One region of the Pseudomonas sp. S2_B10 genome, then DNA from elsewhere that is predicted to be linked to it. Evidence: predicted binding sites of a transcription regulator. Region 1 holds the regulator's gene; the other holds the start of a gene.

The links. Region 1 encodes FliA, which starts transcription of late flagellar genes. Its sites were predicted from a motif close to CTAAAGTTTNNNNNNNNNNNGCCGNTAA; they were not measured.
Region 2: a site for FliA is predicted at 5,086-5,113, ahead of AB4O45_RS12285 (methyl-accepting chemotaxis protein). Genes of this name have one in related genera too.

What each region holds. Positions count from the first base shown of each region.
Region 1 covers NZ_CP162768.1:4,689,176-4,700,229, forward strand. Annotated here, with positions in the region: gene flhA (flagellar biosynthesis protein FlhA) at 1-1,066, shown strand, start outside; gene flhF (flagellar biosynthesis protein FlhF) at 1,078-2,418, shown strand; gene fleN (flagellar synthesis regulator FleN) at 2,535-3,365, shown strand; gene fliA (RNA polymerase sigma factor FliA) at 3,362-4,102, shown strand; gene AB4O45_RS20970 (chemotaxis response regulator CheY) at 4,270-4,641, shown strand; gene AB4O45_RS20975 (protein phosphatase CheZ) at 4,660-5,448, shown strand; gene AB4O45_RS20980 (chemotaxis protein CheA) at 5,502-7,787, shown strand; gene AB4O45_RS20985 (protein-glutamate methylesterase/protein-glutamine glutaminase) at 7,837-8,982, shown strand; gene AB4O45_RS20990 (flagellar motor protein) at 8,982-9,722, shown strand; gene motD (flagellar motor protein MotD) at 9,735-10,625, shown strand; gene AB4O45_RS21000 (ParA family protein) at 10,669-11,054, shown strand, end outside.
Region 2 covers NZ_CP162768.1:2,717,240-2,723,656, forward strand. Annotated here, with positions in the region: gene AB4O45_RS12275 (YifB family Mg chelatase-like AAA ATPase) at 99-1,592, shown strand; gene AB4O45_RS12280 (aldose 1-epimerase family protein) at 1,589-2,803, opposite strand; gene AB4O45_RS12285 (methyl-accepting chemotaxis protein) at 2,999-4,975, opposite strand; gene AB4O45_RS12290 (LysR substrate-binding domain-containing protein) at 5,164-6,084, opposite strand; gene AB4O45_RS12295 (NorM family multidrug efflux MATE transporter) at 6,245-6,417, shown strand, end outside.

The DNA of each region.
Region 1 (11,054 bases):
CATGGAAACCAAGGAGCTGGGCTGGGACGACGTGACGCCGATTGACATGATTGGCCTGGAAGTCGGCTATCGCCTGATTCCGCTGGTGGACCGCAATCAGGGTGGGCAATTGCTCGCGCGGATCAAGGGCGTGCGCAAGAAGCTCTCGCAGGATCTGGGCTTCCTCATGCCGACCGTGCACATCCGCGACAACCTCGATCTGGCGCCAAGCGCCTATCGCCTGACCCTGATGGGTGTGATCCTCGCCGAAGCCGAGATCTATCCGGATCGCGAACTGGCGATCAACCCGGGCCAGGTGTACGGCTCGCTCAACGGGATCAACGCCAAAGATCCGGCTTTTGGCCTGGAGGCGGTGTGGATCGAAATCAGCCAGCGCGCCCAGGCGCAATCGCTCGGCTACACCGTGGTCGACGCCAGCACCGTGGTTGCCACCCACTTGAACCAGATTCTGTACAAGCACTCCAGTGAGCTGATCGGCCACGAGGAAGTGCAGCAACTCATGCAATTGCTGGCCAAGAGCTCGCCGAAACTGGCGGAAGAGCTGGTGCCGGGCGTGGTTTCGCTGTCGCAGTTGCTCAAGGTTCTGCAAGCGCTGCTCGCCGAGCACGTGCCGGTGCGCGACATTCGCAGCATTGCCGAGGCGATCGCGAACAACGCTGCCAAGAGTCAAGATACCGCCGCGCTGGTCGCCGCTGTGCGGGTCGGCGTATCCCGTGCAATCGTCCAAAGCATTGTAGGCACTGAGTCCGAGCTGCCTGTAATCACATTGGAACCAAGGTTGGAACAGATATTGCTCAATAGTCTGCAGAAGGCAGGACAAGGCTCGGAAGAGGGCGTTCTGCTGGAGCCGAGCATGGCCGAGAAGCTGCAGCGTTCGTTGATCGAAGCGGCCCAGCGTCAGGAAATGCAAGGCCAACCGGTGATCCTGCTGGTAGCAGGCCCGATTCGCGCGATGCTCTCGCGCTTCGGCCGCCTCGCAGTGCCAGGCCTGCATGTGCTGGCCTACCAGGAAGTACCGGACAACAAGCAAGTGACCATCGTTGCGACAGTAGGGCCCAACGGCTGAGGTAGTGGTTTATGCAAGTTAAGCGTTTTTTCGCCGCCGATATGCGTCAGGCCATGAAGCTGGTTCGCGATGAGCTGGGCGCTGATGCCGCCATCATCGGCAACCGCCGCATTGCCGGCGGCGTCGAGTTGACGGCGGCTCTGGATTACAAACTGTCGGCGCTGGCGCCACGGGTTCCGAACATGGAACTCGAAGACGAGCTGCGCAAGACCCAGTCGCGTATCGTCACCGCCCAGGCCGAGCTGAGCCTGCGTGGCGAAGCCGACGGCAACACCAATCAGCAGTTGTTTGCCGGGCTGCCATTGACCGCAGGCCTGCCGCTGACTGCTGCCGAACCGCTGAGCGAGCCGACCTACGCCGCACCGACGCGCCCGGCCGCAGCGCCTGCGCAGGCCTCGGCGGGTGTCGATCCGCGTGCGCTGGATTCGATGCGTTTTGAATTGAACAGCCTGCGCGAGCTGATGGAAGTTCAGCTCGGCACCCTGGCCTGGAATCAGCTGCAAGGCAGCCGTCCGGCCCAGGCCAATCTGTATCGCCGTCTGCAGCGCATCGGCCTGTCCGGCCCGCTGTCGCGCGATCTGCTGGCGATGATCACCGATATCGAAGAACCCCGTCAGGCCTGGCGCATGCTGCTGGCGCACCTGGCGCGGATGATTGCCGTACCGGAAGTCGAGCCGCTGGAAGAGGGCGGTGTGATTGCCATGGTCGGCCCCGCCGGCATGGGCAAGACCACCACGCTGGCCAAGCTCGCCGCGCGTTACGTGCTCAAGTACGGCGCGCAGAACGTCGCACTGGTGAGCATGGACAGCTTCCGCATCGGCGCGCAGGAACAACTGAAAACCCTCGGACGCATCCTCAACGTGCCGGTAACGCACGTCGATCCAGGTCAGTCGCTGGTGCAGGCATTGGATCCACTGCTACGCAAACGCGTGGTTTTGATCGATACTGCCGGCCTGCAAGCCAGTGATCCGGCGTTGCGCATGCAGCTTGAGAGCCTGGCCGGGCGTGGCATTCGCTCAAAAAATTATCTGGTCCTGGCAACCACCAGCCAGAAACAGGTTCTAACCGCCGCTTACCACAGTTACAAGCGTTGCGGGCTGGCCGGCTGCATCCTGACTAAACTGGATGAAACGGCCAGTCTCGGCGAAGTGTTGAGCCTGGCGATCAGTCATGAATTGCCGGTCGCGTATCTGACCGATGGCCCACGGATTCCGGATGATTTGCATCTGCCGCGCCGTCATCAACTGGTCACCCGCTCCGTCAGCGTGCAAATGCAGGAAGAACCCAGCGAAGAAGCCATGGCTGACATGTTCGCTGATATCTATCACAGCCCGACCAAGCAGGTTGGCTGAGGTAATCATGAACAGTTTTTGTACCTACATCGATGGTCTGCCACGCATTGTTCCGATCAGGAACGCGCAGCCAGTAATGTGGCCTCCGTCTATGCAAGACAAGGTAAAGAAATAACATGGGCAGCATGCATCCCGTACAGGTGATCGCGGTGACCGGCGGCAAAGGTGGCGTCGGCAAGACTAACGTGTCAGTGAACTTGTCGCTGGCGCTGGCAGAGCTTGGCCGTCGGGTCATGCTGCTGGACGCCGACCTGGGCCTGGCGAACGTCGACGTTCTGCTGGGGCTGACACCCAAGCGCACACTGGCCGACGTCATCGAAGGCCGTTGCGAACTGCGCGACGTGCTGTTGCAAGGCCCGGGCGGGATTCGCATCGTGCCGGCGGCCTCCGGCACGCAGAGCATGGTGCACCTGAGCCCGGCGCAGCACGCCGGCCTGATCCAGGCGTTCAGCGACATCGGCGACAATCTCGACGTGCTGGTGATCGACACCGCTGCGGGTATTGGTGACTCGGTAGTCAGTTTCGTTCGTGCCGCCCAGGAAGTGTTGCTGGTGGTCTGCGACGAGCCGACTTCGATCACCGATGCTTACGCGCTGATCAAGTTGCTCAACCGCGATTACGGCATGAACCGCTTCCGCGTGCTGGCCAACATGGCGCAGAGCCCGCAGGAAGGGCGCAACCTGTTCGCCAAGTTGACCAAGGTCACGGATCGCTTCCTCGACGTCGCCCTACAATACGTCGGCGCCGTGCCGTACGACGAAAGCGTGCGCAAGGCAGTGCAGAAGCAGCGCGCCGTCTACGAAGCCTTTCCCCGTTCCAAGTGCGCGCTGGCCTTCAAGGCCATCGCCCAGAAGGTCGACACCTGGCCGCTGCCGGCCAACCCGCGCGGGCATCTGGAATTTTTCGTCGAGCGTCTCGTGCAGCAAACCGCAGGGCCTGTGATATGACCGCCAGTGGCATGAATCTTTACAAAAAGTCGGCGCGTGACGCGCAATACGAATTGATCGAGCGTTACGCGCCACTGGTCAAGCGCATTGCCTATCACTTGCTGGCGCGCCTGCCGGCCAGCGTGCAGGTCGAAGACCTGATCCAGGCCGGGATGATCGGTTTGCTGGAAGTCTCGACTAAATACGACGCCAGCAAAGGCGCCAGTTTCGAAACGTACGCGGGCATTCGAATCCGCGGCGCGATGCTCGATGAAGTGCGCAAAGGGGATTGGGCACCACGCTCGGTTCACCGTAATACCAGGATGGTCAGCGACGCGATTCGCTCGATTGAAGCTAAAACCGGCCGTGACGCTAAAGATCACGAGGTTGCGGCCGAACTCCAATTGAGTCTCGACGATTACTACGGGATTCTGAATGACACCTTGGGCAGTCGCCTGTTCAGTTTCGACGACCTGTTGCAGGACGGCGAACACGAAGGGCTGCACGAGGATGGCGCCAGTGCTCATATGGAGCCGTCACGCGATCTGGAAGATGAACGCTTCCAGGCGGCGCTGGCGGACGCGATTGCCAATTTGCCGGAGCGTGAGCGACTGGTGTTGGCGCTGTACTACGACGAAGAGCTGAACCTCAAGGAGATCGGTGAAGTCCTTGGCGTCAGTGAATCGCGGGTCAGCCAGTTACACAGCCAGTGCGCGGCCCGTCTGCGGGGGCGTTTGGGGGAGTGGCGAGCGCGCTGAAGGCAGTGTGGGGACACTGCGAAACGAGGCTGGTGCGGTGATGAACGGCGCCGGTCTCGATCCGTTGTGCTCCAGACAAACTTTAAGTGCTGCGCCGATTGATTGAAGTGGCGCGTCCAGGTGCTGGGCGCGTTTAAGACTGCTTGGAGGTCGAATTGAACAAAGACATGAAAATCCTCATCGTTGATGACTTCTCAACGATGCGGCGGATCATCAAGAACCTGCTGCGCGATCTTGGGTTCACCAACACCGTCGAGGCCGACGATGGCACCACTGCCATTCCGGTGCTCAACAGCGGCAGCATCGACTTTCTGGTAACGGACTGGAACATGCCGGGCATGACCGGTATCGACCTGCTGCGTCACGTGCGCGCCGATGAAAAACTCAAGCACCTCCCGGTGTTGATGGTGACTGCTGAAGCCAAGCGCGAGCAGATCATCGAGGCCGCTCAGGCCGGTGTGAACGGTTACGTAGTCAAACCTTTCACGGCTCAAGCGTTGAAAGACAAAATCGAGAAGATTTTCGAACGCATCGGCTGATGAATGCGCGGGGGAGCTATGGAGCATAACGAATCATCACAGGGCGATTTCGAATCGACCTTGAAAAAACACGCGGTCGAACTGGTCGAGAGCCTTGAAAAAGGCAAGTTCGGCGACGCGGTGCAACTGATCCATGAGCTCAATCAGACCCGTGACCGCGGCCTGTATCAGGAAGTGGGCAAGCTCACACGTGAACTGCACAGTGCGATCGTCAATTTCCAGATCGATCCGCACATGCCGCAGGCCGAGGAAGTGTCGCAAATCACCGACGCCACCGAACGCCTGGGCTATGTGGTCAAGCTGACGGAAGCCGCGGCCAACCGCACCATGGATCTGGTGGAAAGCGCCACGCCGGTGGTCAACAGTCTCGCTGATGAAGCGCAGACGTTGAGCGCCGATTGGGGCCGCTTCATGCGTCGCGAGGTCGGGGCTGAAGAGTTCCGCGAACTGGCGCGCCGGGTCGACGGTTTTCTGTCACGCAGCAGCACGGACAACCGTGCGGTGTCGAGCAACCTCAACGACATCCTGCTGGCTCAGGATTACCAGGACCTCACAGGTCAAGTGATCAAGCGTGTGACCCAACTGGTCACCGAAGTCGAAAGCAATCTGCTCAAACTCGTGCTCATGGCCAGTCAGGTCGACCGCTTTGCGGGCATCGAACATGACCGCGCCGCAATGCTTGCTGAAAAAGATCCACAAAAACATCTCTCGCAGGGTGAAGGTCCGCAGATTCATGCCGATAAACGAGAAGACGTTGTGTCCGGTCAGGACGATGTGGACGATTTGTTATCCAGCCTTGGATTCTAGAGTTTCGGAATTCGGGTTTTTTGGGTTTTTAGACCTGTAGGAGCACCCCATTAATGAGCTTCGGCGCCGATGAAGAGATCCTTCAGGATTTCCTGGTTGAGGCCGGCGAGATTCTTGAGCAACTGTCCGAACAACTGGTCGAGCTGGAAAGCCGTCCGGATGATGCAGATCTGCTCAATGCAATTTTTCGCGGTTTCCACACTGTAAAAGGGGGCGCCGGCTTCCTTCAGCTCAATGAGCTGGTGGAGTGCTGTCACATCGCCGAAAACGTCTTCGACATCCTGCGCAAGGGTGAGCGTCGCGTTGATGCAGAACTGATGGACGTGGTGCTCGAAGCACTGGACGCGGTGAACAGCATGTTCAGCGAAGTCCGTGAGCGTGCACCGATCACCGCTGCCACGCCGGAACTGCTGGCCGCGCTGGCGCGCCTGGCCGAACCGCAATCGGCGGATGAAGCCCCGGCTTCGCCGGTTGCCGAGATGATCGAAGAACTGGTCGTTGAAAGCGACTCCTCGGACGACATCACCGATAACGAATTCGAACAACTGCTGGACTCGCTGAATGCCGTCAAGGCCCAGGCTGAGGCTCCGGCCGCTGCTGTGGCGCCCGCGCCGGTTGCCGACACGGCGGCGAGCGATGAAATCACCGACGCCGAATTTGAATCGCTGCTCGATCAGCTGCACGGCAAGGGCCAGTTTGCTGTCGATGCGGTCGCTCCGGCGGCACCAGCAGCGCCGGCTGCTCCGGCCGCGCCTGCTGCGGGCGACAGCTCGGACATCACCGACGACGAATTCGAAGCCTTGCTCGATCAGTTGCACGGCAAGGGCAACTTCGCCGTTGACGCGCTGGAATCGGCCATCGCTTCGGCCCCGTCAGCACCTGCTGCACCGGCAGCCGCTGCGGCCGGCAGTGACCTGATCAGCGACCACGAATTCGAATCGCTGCTCGACGAATTGCACGGCAAAGGCAAGTTTGACGCCAGCGCTGCGACTGCCGGCTCCGTGTCGAGCGTCGCCACGCCAGCGGCGAAAGCTCCGGCTGCCGCTGCTGCGCCGAAGCCTGCCGCCAAGCCTGAACCGAAAGCCGAGGCGCCGAAACCGGCCGCCGCTGCTGCACCGGCTCCGGCCCGTGCGCCAGCCGCTGCCCCGGCAGAAAAGCCGGCCAGCGAAGCGGAAACCACCGTGCGCGTCGACACCGCGCGGCTCGACGAGATCATGAACATGGTCGGTGAGCTGGTGCTGGTGCGTAACCGTCTGGTGCGTCTGGGCCTCAACAGCGGCGACGAAGCCATGTCCAAGGCCGTGTCGAACCTCGACGTGGTCACCGCTGACCTGCAGACCGCCGTGATGAAAACGCGGATGCAGCCGATCAAGAAGGTCTTCGGGCGCTTCCCGCGCCTGGTTCGCGACCTCGCGCGTCAGCTCAAGAAAGAGATCAACCTGGAACTGGTGGGCGAAGAAACCGACCTCGACAAAAACCTTGTCGAGGCCCTCGCCGACCCGCTGGTCCACTTGGTGCGCAACGCCGTCGACCACGGCATCGAGTCGCCGGAAGAACGCGAAGCATCGGGCAAGGCCCGTGGCGGTCGCGTGGTGCTGGCGGCCGAGCAGGAAGGCGACCATATCCTGCTGTCGATCTCCGACGACGGCAAAGGCATGGACCCGAACGTCCTGCGTTCGATCGCGGTAAAACGCGGTGTGATGGACAAGGACGCGGCCGATCGCTTGAGCGATACCGAGTGCTACAACCTGATCTTCGCCCCGGGTTTCTCGACCAAGACCGAGATCTCCGACGTGTCCGGCCGTGGTGTCGGCATGGACGTGGTGAAGACCAAGATTTCCCAGCTCAACGGTTCGATCAACATCTACTCGACCAAGGGCCAAGGCTCGAAGATCGTCATCAAGGTGCCGCTGACCCTGGCGATCATGCCGACGCTGATGGTCATGCTGGGCAATCAGGCGTTTGCGTTCCCGCTGGTCAACGTCAACGAAATCTTCCACCTCGACCTGTCGACCACCAACGTCGTCGACGGTCAGGAAGTGGTGATCGTGCGCGACAAGGCGCTGCCATTGTTCTACCTCAAGCGCTGGCTGGTCAGCTCCGCCGCTCACGAAGAGCAGCGCGAAGGCCATGTGGTGATTCTTTCGGTGGGCACTCAGCGCATCGGCTTCGTCGTCGATCAACTGGTCGGCCAGGAAGAAGTGGTCATCAAGCCATTGGGCAAAATGCTCCAGGGAACTCCGGGCATGTCCGGCGCCACCATCACCGGTGACGGCCGCATTGCGCTGATTCTCGATGTTCCAAGCATGCTCAAGCGTTACGCCACAAAGCGTATTTGAATCCGGGGCGGCGGCGCGATGACGCGCCGCTGCACCTAATGGAGTGTTTATGGCAGTCAAAGTCCTGGTGGTGGACGATTCGGGTTTTTTCCGCCGCCGCGTCTCGGAAATTCTTTCGGCGGATCCGAGCATCCAGGTGGTCGGTACGGCCACCAACGGTAAAGAGGCGATCGATCAGGCCATGGCCCTCAAGCCTGACGTGATCACCATGGACTACGAGATGCCGATGATGGACGGCATCACGGCAGTGCGGCACATCATGCAGCGCTGCCCGACCCCGGTGTTGATGTTCTCCTCGCTGACCCACGAAGGCGCGCGGGTAACCCTCGATGCGCTGGACGCCGGCGCGGTGGATTTCCTGCCGAAGAATTTCGAAGACATCTCGCGCAACCCCGAGAAGGTCAAGCAACTGCTTTGCGAGAAAGTCCACAGCATCTCGCGCAGCAATCGTCGTTTCAGCGCCTACAGCGCGCCGGCTCCCGCCGCTGCGCCAGCGCCGACGCCTGCTCCGGCAGCGTCGAGCTACGGCAGCCACACGAGCCACAGCAGCCCTGTCCCGGCACGTCCTGCACCTGCACCTGCGCCTGCCCGTGCATCCGCTGCCAGTGCTTCGTCGCCGGCACCGAAACGCAAAGCCTACAAACTGGTTGCCATCGGCACCTCGACGGGTGGCCCGGTCGCGCTGCAACGCGTACTGACGCAGTTGCCGGCGAACTTCCCGGCGCCGATCGTGCTGATCCAGCACATGCCGGCGGCGTTCACCAAGGCGTTTGCCGAGCGTCTCGACAAGCTCTGCCGCATCAGCGTCAAGGAAGCCGAGGATGGCGACATCCTGCGTCCGGGCCTGGCGCTGCTGGCGCCGGGTGGCAAGCAGATGATGATCGACGGCCGTGGCGCGGTGAAGATTTTGCCGGGTGACGAACGTCTGAATTACAAGCCGTGCGTGGACATTACCTTCGGTTCTGCAGCCAAGTCTTACGGCGACAAAGTTCTGGCAGTGGTGCTGACCGGCATGGGCGCCGACGGCCGCGAAGGCGCGCGTCTGCTCAAGCAGGGCGGCAGTTCGGTGTGGGCGCAGGATGAGGCAAGCTGCGTGATCTACGGCATGCCGATGGCCATCGTCAAAGCCGATCTGGCTGACGCGGTGTACGGTCTGGACGACATCGGCAAGCACATCGTCGAGGCGTGTATCTGATGGATGTTCTCAGCCTAATCGGCCTCATCATGGCGTTCGTCGCCATCATCGGCGGCAACTACCTTGAAGGCGGTCACCTCGGCGCGCTGGCCAACGGCCCGGCAGCGCTGATCGTGCTGGGCGGCACGGTCGGTGCTGCGCTGCTGCAATCGCCGATGAGTGCGTTCAAGCGCGCCATGCAGATTCTCGGCTGGATCTTCTTTCCGCCGCGTGTCGACCTGGCCGGCGGCATCGACCGCGTGGTCAATTGGAGCCTGACGGCGCGCAAGGAAGGCTTGCTCGGCCTCGAAGGCGTGGCCGACGCCGAACCTGACAGCTATTCGCGCAAAGGTCTGCAATTGCTGGTCGACGGCGCCGAGCCGGAAGCCATTCGCAGCATTCTCGAAGTGGATTTCTACACCCAGGAATCCCGCGACATCGAAGCGGCCAAGGTCTTTGAGAGCATGGGCGGCTACGCGCCGACCATCGGCATCATCGGTGCGGTGATGGGCCTGATCCACGTGATGGGCAACCTCGCCGATCCGTCGCAGTTGGGTAACGGCATTGCCGTGGCGTTCGTCGCGACCATCTATGGCGTGGCCAGTGCCAACCTGATCCTCTTGCCGGTCGCGGCCAAGCTCAAGTCCATCGCGTTGCGGCAGTCGCGTTATCGCGAAATGTTGCTGGAAGGAATTCTGTCGATCGCCGAAGGTGAAAACCCTCGTTCCATTGAGTTGAAGCTGCAAGGCTTCATGGACTAAGGGAATAACCTCATGGCTCGTCGTCGCCACCAGGAAGAACACGTCAATCACGAGCGCTGGCTCGTTTCCTACGCGGATTTCATCACTTTGCTGTTCGCGTTTTTCGTGGTGATGTACTCGATCTCGTCGATCAACGAAGGCAAATACAAAGTCATTTCCGAAGCGCTGATCGGCGTGTTTACCGACTCCGACCGCTCGCTCAAACCGATTCCGATCGGCGACGAACGACCGAAAACCGTGACCCCGGCCAAGCCGCTGGTCAAGGATGCCGAACAGGTCGACGCCGGTATTTCCGGGGCCAGCGATCCGCTGAAAAGCATCGCCGATGACATCAGCGCCGCCTTCGGTGATTTGATCAGCTCCAACCAGATGACCGTGCGCGGCAACGAGTTGTGGGTCGAGATCGAGCTCAATTCCAGCCTGTTGTTCGGCAGCGGCGATGCCATGCCGAGCGACATCGCGTTCAACATCATCGACAAGGTCGCGGCGATCCTCAAACCGTTCGATAACCCGATCCACGTCGAAGGCTTCACCGACGATCAACCGATCCGCACCGCGCAGTACCCGACCAACTGGGAACTGTCCTCGGCGCGCTCGGCGAGCATCGTGCGGATGCTCGCCATGCAGGGCGTAAACCCTGGGCGACTGGCGTCGGTGGGCTACGGCGAATTCCAGCCGGTGGCCAACAACGCCACGGTCGAAGGCCGGGCGAAGAACCGTCGCGTGGTGCTGGTGGTGTCGCGCAATCTTGATGTGCGCCGCAGCCTGACGGGCACCGGAACCGCCAATGCGCAACCGGACGCGGCGTTGAAGCGCGCTGGCACACAAACTGCACCGACCCCGGTCAAGACGCCGGGACGCGAGAGTGCCGTCAATTCTCCGTCGCCCGCATTAACACGCTGAAGCATGTCTCGGCCAATCAACCTGGCCGGGAGGAACGAACTGAATGAGAGTCTGGGCAGTCGCCAATCAAAAGGGTGGTGTCGGTAAAACCACATCCTCCATCGCTTTAGCCGGATTGCTGGCCGAGGCGGGCAAGCGCGTGGTTGTGGTCGATCTCGACCCGCACGGCTCGATGACCAGCTATTTCGGCTACGACCCCGACAGCCTGGAACACAGCAACTACGACCTGTTTCTGCACAAGGGCAGCGTGCCGCAAGGCCTGCCGGGGCAGTTGCTGTTGTCGACCAGCGACGAACGCATTTCCCTGCTGCCATCGAGCACCGCACTGGCCACCCTTGAGCGACAGTCACCGGGGCAAAGTGGCCTGGGCCTGGTGATCGCCAAGAGTCTGGCGCAATTGTGGCAGGACTTCGATTACGCAATCATCGA
Region 2 (6,417 bases), 2.0 Mb from region 1:
TACGTCTTGTAAACCTCTATTTCAGCACTGAAACCCGGCTCAACTACCCTTCAAAAACCCGCAGGAAGCGGCTCCCCGATTCAGCTCAAGGAACGACCATGTCCCTCTCCATTGTCCACAGTCGCGCCCAGATTGGCGTGGAAGCCCCCGCTGTTACCGTCGAAGTCCATCTGGCCAACGGTCTGCCGTCGCTGACCATGGTCGGCCTGCCTGAAGCGGCGGTGAAGGAGAGCAAGGATCGCGTACGCAGCGCGATCATCAATTCCGGACTGCAATTTCCGGCGCGGCGGATCACCTTGAATCTGGCGCCGGCGGACCTGCCCAAGGATGGCGGGCGGTTTGATCTGGCGATTGCCTTGGGGATTCTGTCGGCGAGTGTGCAGGTGCCCTGCCTGACCCTGGACGAGGTGGAATGTCTGGGTGAGTTGGCGCTGTCGGGTGCCGTGCGGCCGGTGCGTGGTGTGCTGCCGGCGGCACTGGCGGCGCGCAAGGCCGGGCGGGCGCTGGTGGTGCCTCGAGCGAATGCAGAAGAGGCGTGCCTGGCATCCGGGCTCAAGGTGTTTGCGGTCGATCATTTGCTGGAAGCGGTGGCGCATTTCAATGGGCACACGCCGGTCGAGCCTTACGTTTCCGATGGTTTGATGCACGCTGCCAAGCCCTATCCCGACCTCAACGAAGTGCAGGGTCAAACAGCCGCAAAGCGCGCACTGCTGATTGCCGCAGCGGGGGCGCACAACTTGTTGTTCAGCGGGCCTCCGGGAACTGGCAAGACGCTGCTGGCCAGTCGTCTGCCAGGATTACTGCCGCCGCTATCCGAATGCGAGGCGCTGGAAGTGGCAGCGATTCAATCGGTCGCCAGCGGGGTTCCCTTGACTCACTGGCCGCAGCGGCCGTTCAGGCAACCGCACCATTCGGCTTCAGGGCCGGCATTGGTCGGTGGCAGCTCGAAACCGCAACCCGGCGAGATCACCCTCGCCCACCATGGCGTGCTGTTTCTCGATGAGTTGCCTGAGTTTGATCGCAAGGTGTTGGAAGTTTTACGCGAGCCTTTGGAGTCGGGACATATCGTCATCGCGCGGGCCAAGGATCGCGTACGTTTCCCCGCGCGATTTCAATTGGTTGCCGCGATGAATCCGTGCCCCTGTGGATATCTTGGCGAACCCAGCGGCAAATGCTCGTGCACACCGGATATGGTCCAACGCTATCGCAACAAGCTGTCAGGGCCGCTGCTGGATCGTATCGATCTGCACCTGACCGTGGCGCGGGAGGCAACCGCGTTGAATCCGGCAGCCAAGCCCGGCGAAAACAGCGCCAGCGCTGCGGCTTTGGTGGCCGAGGCTCGCGAACGACAGCAGAAGCGTCAGGGCTGTGCCAATGCGTTTCTCGATCTGCCGGGATTGAAGCGGCACTGCAAGTTATCCACAGCCGATGAGACATGGCTGGAATCAGCCTGTGAACGGCTGACGCTTTCGCTGCGCTCGGCCCATCGCCTGCTCAAGGTCGCCCGCACTCTGGCAGACCTCGAGCAAGTCGATGCAATCAAGCGCGAACACTTGGCCGAGGCACTGCAATACCGGCCGGCGACACCTTAATGCTCGGTCAGATCAACCAGCGGCGTCTGGCGCACTTCGGTATCACGCCCGGCCTGAATCTCGGTCACGCGCTTCAAGGCGTTATCCACCGCAGCTTTATCCGCCAACAGGCTGTAGCTGATCTGGAACTGCTTGTGCTGTTTTGGGGCGATGGTCGGCACCAGATTCAACGGCCGCTGATAGCGACGGTTATAGGAAAAACTGGTTCCCGGCTCCAGCCCGGTGACGTAGCCCTGCCCCTGGGTGTCGGTGTTTTTCCACAGCGAGAACACCGGCAACTGCTCGGTGTTGAAGCCAACGGATACGCCGAGACTACCGGCCTTGTTGTGCAACACAGTCAAGGTGTCGCCCTTGGCGTCGGCGTAAGGCACGACGTTGTAGACAGTTTCGTCGTAGTCCTTGGTTGGCGCGCGATAGGTCTGCCAGTCGGGCAGGTCACCCTTGGCCTTGTCGTTGAACGGCGATACCTGCTTCACCGGCGCAGCGAATTTTGCCCCTTGCTCAAGAAACGGCGTGCTGAAATTGCTGTGATACAGCGCCTGATATTCCTTCGCATAGTCGCCGTTGTTGGTCAGAGTGTCGTTAAGGGCGAAGCTTGCGCTGCCCGGTTCGGTGACCAGTTCGGTCGCTACCGAGAAATCGACTTTCTTGAATGCCTGCTCTTTCAGCTCGCCACGCAGCGTGATGGCATACGGCGGCTTCTCGTCGATGTGCAAAGTGACGGTGCTGGCCGGGATGTTGGCGGCGCGACCGTGCAGGGTCAGCAGTTCGCCGTTGTCCATGCCGGGATGGCCAACCCACTCGTAACCGCAACGGGTGACCAGCTCATTGAAGCCTTCCAGCCAGCCCAGACCACCGCGACCGTTGAGTTCGATGAACGCTGGGTTGACCACGTCCTTGACCGGCGAATCCCAGCCCATGCGCACGTCGCCCACCGAAGCCTGCAACACGTTCATGCCACGGGTTGGCACCACCGAGAGTTTCATCGTGCCGTTATCGATGTCGACGATGCTGACGCCCTCCTGACGACCGCCATGCAGAGTACGCAAGGTCACGGAAAACGGTTTGGCGGTTTTTACACCGAGTTGCTCACTGGTGATCGTCCGGTTTTTTGCCGGAGTGTTGGCGTCGAGCAGGACATAGTCCCAAGCCATGGCATGAGAAGCGGCAGAGAATGCGCCGAGGGCGACGAGGAGTTTGAGCGGGGTCATGGCAGCAGCCTTTATTGGAGTTGTGCCATTTTTATAGCGCTGCGGAAACGTTTCAGCAAGTGTAAAGAAGCGGTGGGAGAAAAGCATTCGCGAGCAGGCTCGCTCCCACAGGGACATCGGGCCTTCACAATATTTGTGAATTACGCCGACTACTGTGGGAGCGAGCCTGCTCGCGATAGCTGTTTCAAAGATGCATCAACGGAAGCGGTCAACCTCGGAACGCAGATCCGCCGCCAGCTTCTCCAGCTCTTTCGCGGTGACAGCCAGGTTCGACACCACCTCACGCTGCTCGCTGTTGGCCAAGGCGATGCTCTGCAAATTGCTGCTCAGCAACGTCGCAGTGCTGCTTTGTTCCTGAGTGGCGGTGGTGATCGCAGCAAACTGCTGGCCTGCCGAACGGCTCTGCTCGTCAATCCGCGCCAGCGCCGAGGCGACATTGGCGTTGCGCGACAGGCCTTCCTGCATCAGCACGTTGCCCTGTTCCATAGTGCTGATCGCGTTGCCGGTTTCCTGTTGGATGCTGTGGATCATGCTGGAGATTTCATCGGTCGCCTGACGGGTACGCGAGGCGAGGCTGCGCACTTCGTCCGCGACCACGGCAAAACCGCGACCTTGTTCACCGGCACGCGCGGCTTCGATGGCAGCGTTGAGTGCCAGCAGGTTGGTCTGCTCGGCGATCGAGGTGATCACACCGACAATTCCGCCGATTTCCTGAGAGCGCTGCCCCAGCGTGTTGATCACGCTGGCGGTGCTGTTCAGCGCACCGGCGATCTGCTCCAGCGACGACGACGCTTCTTCCATCGAGCTGCGGCCGATCTGCGTTTGCTGAGCGTTTTCCTGCGCCAGGCGCTGAGTCGCGCCCATGTTGTCGGCGATGTTCAACGACGTCGCGCTGAACTCTTCCACGGCGCCGGCCATGCTGGTGATTTCGCCCGACTGTTGCTCCATGCCTTCGTAAGCACCACCGGACAAACCGGACAGCGCCTGCGCACGGCTATTGACCTCTTCCGAAGCGCGGCGGATGTGCTCGACCATGGTCGACAGCGCCTGGCTCATCTGGTTGAACGCGCGGGACAGCTGCCCGATTTCATCGTGGCTCGATACGTTCAGACGCACGCTCAGATCACCAGCACCCAAGGCCTCAGCCTGACGCACCAGATCGCCCAACGGCGCGAGTTTGCTGCGCAGCAGCCAGACCACGGAACCGACCGCAAGCAACATCGCCAGCAGGCTGCCGATCGCCAGTTGCGTACCGACGCTCCAGGTCACCGCGCGGATCTCGGCTTTCGGCATGCTCGCCACCACCGACCACGGACCACCTTCAAACGGCACGGCGATGCTGTAGAAGTCCTCGCCCTTGTCGCTCCAGAACTCACCCTTGCCCGGGGTTTTCACCAGGTTGTTGATGGTCGGGGCGGCTTGATCCAGGTTTTCGACGCCGGCAATCGGCACCAGCCATTTGTTCTGCTCGTCGAGCAGGGCCAGCGAGCCGGTCTTGCCAATGCGGAAGCGCTTGAGATTGGCGAACTGCGCGTTCTGCGCGTCGGTGTAATCGAAACCTACATACAACACGGCGATGATCTTGCCGCCCGCATCGCGCACCGGTGTGTACTGCGACATGTAGTAGCGCTCGAACAGCAACGAGCGGCCGACATAACTCTGCCCTGCCATCAACTTCGCGTAGGCCGGGTTGGCATGATCGAGCACGGTGCCGATGGCACGGGTGCCGTCCTGCTTGCTGACGTTGGTGCTGACGCGAATGAAGTCTTCGCCGCTGCGCACGAATACCGTGGCCACACCGGCAGTCATCTGCTTGAACTCGTCAACTTCCTTGAAGTTGTTGTTCAGCACTTCGTTGCCCAGATGCAGACCCGGGGTCTGCACGCCGGCCACGGTCACTGGCTGATCGGGGTGCACACTCAGGCCACTGCCGAAGCGTTTTTCGAACAGACCGCTCAGGCGCAGGGTGCTTTCGCGCAGCGTACCGTGGAAGGTACTCAGTTGATCGGCCAGCAGCCGGGCCTCACTGGCCAGATGCTCTTCACGGGTGGCGAGGTTGGCGGAATCCAGCGAACGCAAGGCGAACACCGTACTGCCGCTGATGACTATCGCCAGTATCACAGCAAGGGCAAGGCCCAGCTGCGAGGCGATCCGAGCACGAGGTTGAGACATGAACAGCTCCTGGCCGAGCCACCGAATCCTCCTTGATCGCGGTAATTGCCCGGAAAACATTCTAATAGTGGGGTGTAGCGCGAAACCGGCACGACGGTTCCACAAGCTCGTAGTCGGCGGTAAAACCGAATACTTGAGCGCATTGCGTGGGTATATCGCAGTGATGGCATTGTGCCGGCTCGAACGTTTCAGCTCAAGCGCTCTACCGCCGGCAATTGCATGGCGCGGGCTTCGCTCTGCAGAAAATCGCTGAGGCGGCGCAAACGTTCACCTCCCGGACGCGGTTTCGGCCAGACCAGGTAATAATTCAGGCCACTGGCGACGGCCGTTGGCCACGGCAGGCTCAAGCGCCCCTGCGCAACATCTTCGGCAACCATCAACAGATCACCCATCGAAACGCCGTAGCCGCGCGCCGCCGCGATCATGCCCAGCTCCAGCGTATCGAACACTTGCCCACCCTTGAGCGAGACCTGATCGGACAGGCCCATGCGCTCCAGCCAACTGCGCCAGTCGCGGCGATCGGGGGTCGGGTGCAGCAGTTCGGCGGTCGCCAGACGCGCTACGTCCCAAGGTTGATCATTGAGCAGGTTCGGCGCACCGACCGGGATCAATTCCTCGGGAAACAGCAGGCTCGCTTCCCAGTCCGGCGGGAAATGCCCGTCACTGAGCAACACCGCGCAATCGAACGGTTCATTGTTGAAGTCCACCGAATCGATATCCATCCATGCGCTGGTCAGTTGCACCTCATTGCCCGGCTGCAAATGGCGGAAGCGACTCAACCGCGCCAGTAGCCAACGCATGGTCAGGGTCGATGGCGCTTTCATGCGCAGGATGTCGTCCTCGGCACGCAAGGTATTGCAGGCGCGCTCAAGGGCGGCGAAGCCTTCGCGGATTCCGGGTAGCAGCAGCCGTGCCGATTCGGTCAGTTGCAGGTTGCGCCCGCTGCGATGAAACAGCCGGCAGGCGAAGTGTTCTTCAAGGGTGCGCATGTGCCGACTGACCGCGCTCTGGGTGATCGACAATTCTTCCGCCGCGCGGGTGAACGAGCTGTGTCGCGCTGCCGCTTCGAATGCGCGCAGGGCGTACAACGGCGGAAGGCGTCGGGACATACAAAAAGCTCCAGTAGCGGGGATATAGCCAATCCGGCGGGTACGTTTCAGGATGAGTATTAATCATGCCACCCATCCTTTTTATCCCTTTGTGCAAAGCCTGCCAAGCGCCGAGAATCGACGCTCTTCTGCTTCCTCTGATATTTGGGTGGTGATGACCATGCAGCATCCTGTGCGTACCGAACTCTGGGCCATTCTGCGGCTGGCGGGGCCGCTGATTGCTTCGCAGTTGGCGCACATGCTGATGGTGCTCACCGACACCCTGATGATGGCGCGCCTCAGTCCCGAAGCGCTGGCCGGTGGCGGCCTCGGTGCGGCGAGCTACTCGTTCGT